Geminicoccus roseus DSM 18922: one gene and its partner. The protein of the gene in region 2 interacts with the protein of the main gene of each other region in a pairwise test. Links are inferred from orthologs where the notes say so. Each region holds a gene or a part of one and is shown on either strand. Other genes may lie near its edges.

Region 1 (3,610 bases), 3.3 Mb from region 2 along the record:
CGGTCTCGCGGTGGACGTCGGCGGACAGGAGAATGCCGAAGCCCAGGAGCACGGTGAGCATGGCGGTGCCGCCATAGCTCACCAGCGGCAACGGGATGCCCACCACCGGGATCAGCCCCATCACCATCGCGGTGTTGATCACCACGTAGACCGTGAAGTTCATGCTGAGCCCGACGATCACCAGGCGGGCGAACTGGCTGCGCGCCCGGGTCGCCGCATGGATGCCCAGCAGCACCACCGCCAGGAACAGGGCGAGCGTCGAGGTGGCGCCGACGAACCCGGTCTCCTCGGCCAAGGTGGTGAAGGCGAAGTCGGTATGCTTCTCCGGCAGGTAGTTCAGCTGCGCCTGCGAGCCGTGCAGGTAGCCCTTGCCCCAAAAGCCGCCGGAACCAAGGGCGATTTTGGACTGGATGATGTGGTAGCCCGAGCCCAGCGGGTCCTGTTCCGGGTTCAGGAAGGTTATCACCCGCTGGCGCTGGTAGTCGTGCATCATCCCCCAGCCGACCGGCAGGGTCCCCAGCGCCAGCGCGATCACCAGGGCGAACTTCCACCAGCGCACCCCGGCGGCGAAGAACAGGGTGCCGCCCACCGAGACCAGGGTGATGGCGGTGCCCAGATCCGGCTGGAGCAGCACCAGCCCCACCGGCGCGGCCACCATCAGGAGCGGCACCACCAGGAACAAGGGCCGGCGAACGTCCTCCAGCCACGCGGCATGGAACCAGCGCGCCAGGCCCAGGATCAGGGCGATCTTCATGATTTCGGAGGGCTGCAGCTGGACCGGCCCGAGGTCGATCCAGCGCTGCGCGCCCTTGGCGGCAAAGCCGGTCAGGTCGACCGCCACCAGCAGCGCCACGCCGATCCCGAACGCCCAGTAGGCGATCCTGAACCAGAACCGCACGTCGACCAGCGCCAGCGCCAGCATCACGCCCAGGCCCACCGCCAGCCGCAGCGCATGGCGCGATGCCCAGGGATCGGCCGCGCCGCCGGCCGCCGAATAGAGCACCGCGCAGCCGATCGCCCCGATCACTCCCAGCAGCGCCACCAGGAGCCAGTTGATCGACCAGACCTTGTCGAGCAGGGACAGGTCCGGCGCCTTCAGCCGCGTCTCCATCACGGCACCTCCTCAGGCCGCTTCGCCGGGTGCCGGCGGCATCGGCCTTGCCACGCCCTGCTGCAGGGCGCGGTCCAGGATGTCGCGGGCGATCGGGGCGGCCACGGCCGAGCCGCCGCCGCCATGCTCGACCACCACCGCCACCGCGAAGCGGGGTGCGTCCACGGGCGCATAGCCGACGAACAGGGCGTGGTCGCGCTGCTTCCAGGGAATGTCCTTGCGCTTGTAGGCGCCGGACAGGCGGTCGGCCTTGCTGATCCGGCGGACCTGCGAGGTGCCGGTCTTGCCGGCCATCTGCACGCCCGGCGTGAGCAGCGCCGAGGCGCGGGCGGTGCCGGACGGGCTGTTGACCACCCGGTACATGCCGGTCAGCACCAGATCCAGATGCTCTTTCGCGATGCCCAGCGGCTCCGGCGGGGCGCCGCAGCAGGTGGCATGCTGCGCGCCGCCGCGCGCCAGCCAGGGGGAGACCCGGTAGCCGCCGTTGCACAGCCGCGCGGTCATCACCGCGAGCTGCAAGGGCGTGGCCAGCACGAAGCCCTGGCCGATCCCCGAGATCAGGGTCTCGCCCTTGTGCCAGGGCTGGTCCAGCCTGGCGCGCTTCCAGGCGACGGTGGGCATCACGCCCGGCCGCTCGCCGGGCAGGTCGATGCCGGTCCTGGCGCCCAGGCCGAACCGGGCAGCGTACTCGGCCAGCCGGTCGATGCCCAGCCGGCGCGCGACGTCGTAATGGTAGACGTCGCAGGAATGCTCCAGCGACTGCACCAGGTCGACCGCGCCATGGCCGCCCTTCTTCCAGCAATGGAACTCGATGTTGCCAAGGCGGATCGAGCCCGTGCAGCGGATCCGGGTGTGCCGGTCGATCACCCCGGCCTCCAGCCCGGCCAGGGCGGTCATCATCTTGAAGGTCGAGCCCGGCGGGTACTCGCCCTTGAAGGCCTTGTTGACCATCGGCGCCAGCGCGTCGTCGCGGAGCGACGCCCAGTTGCGCGACGAGATGCCGTTCTGGAACAGGGTCGGGTCGAAGCTCGGCACCGAGCCCAGCGCCAGCACGCCGCCGTCCCGCACGTCGATCAGGGCGGCGGCGGCACTGGTCTCCGGAGCCAGCCGGTTCATGCAGAAGCGCTGCAGGTCCAGGTCGAGCGACAGGACCAGATCCTGGCCGGGCGTGCCCTCGTCCCGGTCGAGCGCGCGGATCTCGCGGCCGACCGCGTTGACCTCGACCCGCGACCGCCCGGCCGACCCGCGCAGGATCGGATCGTAGCTGCGCTCGATCCCCTGCTTGCCGATCCGGAACTCGGGCAGCTGCAGGAGCGGGTCGCGGTCGTCCTTCAGCTCGGGCTCGGCGACCGGGCCGACATAGCCCAGCACATGGGCAATGGTGATGCCCTCGGGATAGCGGCGCACGGTGCCGGCATCCAGGATCACCCCCGGCAGTTCCGGCGCGCGCACCGCGATCGCCGACACCTCCTCCCAGGACAGGTCCTCGCGCACCACCACCGGCACGAAGCGCGGCCGGGCCTGCGCCTGGCGGACCACCTCCGCGATCCGCTCCGGGCTCACCGGCACGAGCTGCGCCAGGTTCTCCAGCGTGCCCGGCAGGTCCCGGGTCAGCTCGCGCACCACCCGGACCCGGTAGGTCGGGACGTTGTCGGCGAGCGGCCGGCCGGTCCGGTCCAGGATCCGGCCGCGCGGCGGCAGGATCAGGCGCTCGCTGACCCGGTTGGATTCCGACAGGAGCTGGTAGCGCTGGCCCTGCTCCATCTGCAGGTACCAGAGCCGGCCGGCCAGCGTGCCGAACAGGCCGACCGTCCCCATCCCCAGGAGGAGGGAGCGGCGCTTGAACCAGCGAAGCCGGTCAGCCTCCTGCTGCATGACGCGCTCTCGGCAGCATCCCCTGGACCTGGATCAGCACCACCACGACCAGGGGCCAGAACAGCACGGTGAGCATCAGGTCGCCCAGGACCGGTTCGGCGGCCTGCCAGTGCCGGGCATAGGCGGAGGCGACCAGCCAGCCGGCCAGCGCCACGCCCGCCGCCGACAGGGCGAAACCGGCCCAGCGCACCAGGGGCGAGGCCGCCCGCAGCAGGCGCTGCTGGCGCAGCACCGCCTCGCGCACCAGCAGCAGCGTGGCGGGGCCAAGGCCGATCAGGCTGCCGGCCACCAGGTCGGCGCCCAGCGCCACCAGGAACAGCCCCAGCGCGGGCAGGAGGTCGGGGCGGTGCAGCGACCAGAAGAACACGGCAGCCAGCATCAGGTCGGGCGCTTGGCCCTGCGGGCCCACGTCCGGGAGGGGCGTCAGGTCGAGCAGCGCCGCCAGCAGGACGGTGAGGAGCGGCAGGAGCTGGCGCAGCCGCGCTTCCAGGTCCTGGGCCGGCAGGTTTCTCATCGGCTGCCACCAATGCGGACAGCCAGCCGGGTGTCGGCCGGGGCGCCGTGGCGCCGCTCCACCAGATCCTGCCCCGCTTCCGGGGCGGCGACCGGGCGGGCGCGCAGGAC
Region 2 (4,166 bases):
TCACCACGATGCCGGTGGGCATGTGGGTGATCCGGATCGCCGATTCGGTCCGGTTGACGTGCTGGCCGCCGGCCCCCGACGCCCGGTAGGTGTCGATCCGCAGGTCCTTGTCCTGGATGTCGATCTCGATCGAATCGTCGATCTCGGGATAGACCCAGACGCTGGCGAAGCTGGTGTGCCGGCGCGCCTGGCTGTCATAGGGCGAGATCCGCACCAGCCGGTGCACGCCGGCCTCGGTCTTCAGCCAGCCATAAGCGTTCTCGCCGTCCAGCTTGAGGGTCGCCGACTTGATCCCGGCTTCCTCGCCCTCGGTCTCCTGGATCAGGCTGACCTTGTAGCCGTGCTGCTCGGCCCAGCGCGTGTACATGCGCATGAGCATCTCGGCCCAGTCCTGGCTCTCGGTGCCGCCGGCCCCGGCGTTGAGCTCGACAAAGGCGTTGTTGCGGTCGGCCTCGCCGGAGAGCAGGGCCTCCAGCTGCAGGCGGCGCACCGTGTCGCGCAGGGTGCCAAGCTCGGCCTGGACCTCGGCGATGGTGGCCTCGTCGTCCTCGGCCTCAGCCAGCTCGGCCAGTTCCACCCCATCGTTCAGCCGGGTCTCGATGTCGCGGACCTGGTCGATCCGCGCCGCCAGGCCGTTGCGCTCGCGCATGATCTTCTGCGCGCGCTCGGCATCGTTCCAAAGGGTCGGGTCCTCGGAGAGCGCGTTCAGCTCGTCCAGGCGGATAAGGGCTTCATCCCAGTCAAAGATGCCTCCGGAGCAGGGTGACACCTTCTTTCAGCTCGTCGGCGAGGTTCGCGATTTCGGCGCGCATGGAAATCTCCGGGAAAGGAAAGACGTAGGGTCAGTACAGGCCGTCGCCGGTGACGGGCGGGGTGGCCGGGACGGCGGGCGCCGCCGGGCGGCCCTGGCCCGGCGGGTCGTAGAAGGCGGTCTCGCCGCCCACCACCTCGCCGCTGGCATATTCGCTGGTGGGCGCCGTGCCCGGCAAAAACGCCTCCAGGATCACGTCCTTGGTGCTGGGGCCGGGCAGGGCGCCGGAGGCCGCGTCGATCCGCACCAGCTGCACGCCGGGCGGCACCCGGAACGGGTTGGGCGGCGTGTCGGCCAGCGCCTTCTCCATGATCTCGGTCCAGATCGGCAAGGCCAGCGTGCTGCCGCTCTCATGGTCGCCCATGCTCTTGGGCTGGTCGTAGCCGACGAATACCCCGGTCACCAGGTCGGGGGAGAAGCCCACGAACCAGGCGTCCTTGAAGTCGTTGGAGGTGCCGGTCTTGCCGGCCAGCGGCCGGCCGAGCCTGGCGGCGCTGGAGGCGGTGCCGCGCTCGACCACGCCGGCCAGCATGTTGGTCATCTGGTAGGCGTAGCGCGGGTCGGTCACCGCCGGGCGGGTGTCCGGCAGAAGCGGCGGCAGCCCGCCGTCATAGGATTCCACCGCGCAGCCCTCGCAGGCGCGGTCGTCGCGGCGCATCAGCGTGTCGCCATAGCGGTCCTGGATCCGCTCGATCAGCACCGGGGTGAGCTTCTTGCCGCCGTTGACCAGCTCGGCATAGGCCGAGGTCAGCCCCAGCAGGGTCACCTCGTTGGAGCCGAGCGAGCCGGCCAGGAAGCCCTGCAGGTTGCGGTCGATGCCGAACCGGTGGGCGACGTCGATCACGTCGTCCATGCCGATCGCCTGGGCGAGGCGCACCGTCATCAGGTTGCGCGACTTCTCCAGGCCCAGGCGCAGGGTGGAGGGGCCGTAGAAGCGCTGGCTGTAGTTCTCCGGCTTCCATTTCGGCTGGTCCGGCCCCTGGTCGACCACGATCGGCGCGTCCAGCACGATCGATGCCGGGGTATAGCCGTTCTCCAGCGCCGCCAGATAGACGAACGGCTTGAACGAGGAGCCCGGCTGGCGCCAAGCCTGGGTGGCGCGGTTGAAGCTGCTCTGCCGGAAGTCGAACCCGCCGGTCATCGCCAGGACCCGGCCGGTGTTGGGGTCCAGCACCACCACCGCGCCCTCGAGCGCCGGGCGCTGGCGCAGCGCGAAGCGCGGCGCTTCGTCCGGCCCGGCGATGTCCTCGACCAGGATCACATCGCCCGCGGCCAGCACCTGGTCGGCGCGGGTCGGCTCCGGGCCGAGCTTGCCCTCGGCATCCGCAGGGCGCGCCCATTTCAGGTCGGCGGCCTGGATCATGCCCGTATCGCCGTCGGCAAAGCCAATCTCGGCGCGCTCCGCGCCGGCCGCCAGCACCACTGCCTTCTGCCAGTTCAGCAGGGCGATGCCGGGATCCACCGTCGCCAGCGCCTCCTGCCAGGGCTGGTCCGGGCCGATGCCGGGCAGGCTGGCCAGCGGGCCGCGCCAGCCGGTGCGCCGGTCATAGGTGGACAGGCCGCGGCGCAGCGCCAGGTCGGCGATCCGCTGGATCTCCGGCTGCACGGTGGTGCGCACCGACAGGCCGCCCTCATAGAAGCCGGCCTCGCCCAGCTCGCCCACCAGCTTGCGGCGGACCTCCTCCAGGAAATAGTCGGCGCTGGCGACGTCGGCCTGGCCGCCGCGGGCGCGCAGCACGAACGGCTCGGCCCGTGCGGCCTCGGCCTCCTCGGCGGTGATGTAGCCGTCATCGAGCATCCGGCCGATCACGTAGTCGCGCCGGGCGCGGGCGACCTCGGCGTTGCGGGCCGGATCGTAGCGCGACGGCGCCTTGGGCAGGCCGGCGATGAACGCGATCTCGCCGAGCGTCAGGTCGTCCAGGGACTTGTCGAAATAATTCAGGGCCGCCGCGGCGATGCCATAGGCGCGATACCCCAGGAAGATCTCGTTCAGGTAGAGCTCGAGGATCCGCTCCTTGCTCAGGACCCGCTCCATCCGGATCGCCAGGATCGCTTCCTTGATCTTGCGATCCAGCGACATCTCGTTGGTCAAGAGGAAGTTCTTGGCGACCTGCTGGGTGATGGTCGAGGCGCCGCGCGGCCGCTCGTCGTTGACCACCCGGCGCAGGTTGTCGATCACCGCCGAGGCCACGCCCTGCGGGTCGATGCCGTGATGGTGCCAGAAATTCTGGTCCTCGGCGGCGACGAAGGCCTGCTGCATCCGGATCGGGATCGCGTGGATCGGGATCCAGACCCGGCGTTCCTTGGCGAATTCGGCGAGCAGGCGGCCGTCGCCGGCATGGACCCGGGTGACGGTGGGCGGCTCGTAGGTGGCCAGCTGGCGCACGTCCGGCAGATCCTGGCCGTAGCGCCACCATGCGTAGCCCAGCACCCCCACACCGACCAGGACCGCCAGCAGCACCAGGTTGAACAGCACGCCGAGCGCGCGCAGGAACGACGTCAAGTTCTTAGCCTTTCCGTGCCTGGCGGACGCCGGCAGCGGTCGAACGAGGTCCAAACCGGCGCGGAGACTAGCCGATCCGCCCCGCCGGCTCAATTCCGCTCGCGCCTTCGTGCACGCGGGCAGGGCTGCTCAGTCGTGGCGGGCCTTGAAATAGGAATCCAGCGCGTCGCGCACCGCCCGGGCCACCTTGCGCTGGTGCGCCGGGTCCTTGAGCAGCTTTTCGTCGCTGGCGTTGGACAAAAAGCCCAGCTCCAGCAGCACGCTCGGCGTGTCCGGCGACTTCAGCACGACAAAGCCGGCGAACCGGCGGGTCCGCTTGACCAGGCGGGTCACCTTGCCGAGTTCCTGGACCAGATAGTCGGCAAAGCCGATCGAGCGGTTGGTGGCGTCGCGCAGGGCCAGGTCGATCAGGATCTCGCTGACGATCGGGTCCTGGTCGGTCAGGTCCAGGCCGGACACGATGTCGGCCTTGTTCTCCTTCTGGGCGAGGGTGGCCGCCTCGCGGTCGGAGGCGCGGTCGGACAGGGTGTAGACCGAGGCGCCGCGCATCTCCGAATTGTTGCCGAGGCTGTCGGCATGGATCGAGATGAACAGGGCGCCGCCGGCCTCGCGGGCGATCGCCTGGCGCTGGCGCAGCGGCACCGCCTGGTCGCCGTCCCGGGTCAGGGTCACCCGGTAGCGCCCGGACTTCTCCAGTTCGGCCCGGATCGCCCGGGCCACCGCCAGGGTGATGTTCTTCTCGTAGGTGCCGCGCCGGCCGATCGTGCCCGGGTCCTTGCCGCCATGGCCCGGGTCCAGCACGATCATCGGCTTCAGCCCGACCGGTGGCGCCAGCGGGTCGCGGGCCGGCCG

Evidence for each region. Proteins that work in one complex are often made in the same cells at the same time.
Region 1: the proteins of GEMRO_RS0118255 (region 2) and mrdA interact in binary tests that used the Escherichia coli proteins (3 or more experiments, as listed by UniProt). The link is inferred for Geminicoccus roseus DSM 18922 from one-to-one orthologs.

What each region holds. Positions count from the first base shown.
Region 1 is NZ_KE386572.1:369,939-373,548, forward strand. Bases 556-3,554 are described here. They hold mrdA (penicillin-binding protein 2), read right to left. Parts: upstream 2,987-3,554; coding sequence 1,124-2,986; downstream 556-1,123. Other genes in these bases: rodA (rod shape-determining protein RodA), read right to left, coding at 556-1,111; GEMRO_RS35615 (hypothetical protein), read right to left, coding at 2,970-3,500; mreC (rod shape-determining protein MreC), read right to left, coding at 3,497-3,554. In the rest of the region: more of rodA, read right to left, coding at 1-555; more of mreC, read right to left, coding at 3,555-3,610. UniProt on the Escherichia coli protein: Catalyzes cross-linking of the peptidoglycan cell wall. Responsible for the determination of the rod shape of the cell. Is probably required for lateral peptidoglycan synthesis and maintenance of the correct diameter during lateral and centripetal growth.
Region 2 is NZ_KE386572.1:3,657,742-3,661,907, forward strand. Bases 579-3,631 are described here. They hold GEMRO_RS0118255 (penicillin-binding protein 1A), read right to left. Parts: upstream 3,315-3,631; coding sequence 843-3,314; downstream 579-842. Other genes in these bases: GEMRO_RS0118260 (N-acetylmuramoyl-L-alanine amidase family protein), read right to left, coding at 3,444-3,631. In the rest of the region: more of GEMRO_RS0118260, read right to left, coding at 3,632-4,166. UniProt on the Escherichia coli protein: Cell wall formation. Synthesis of cross-linked peptidoglycan from the lipid intermediates.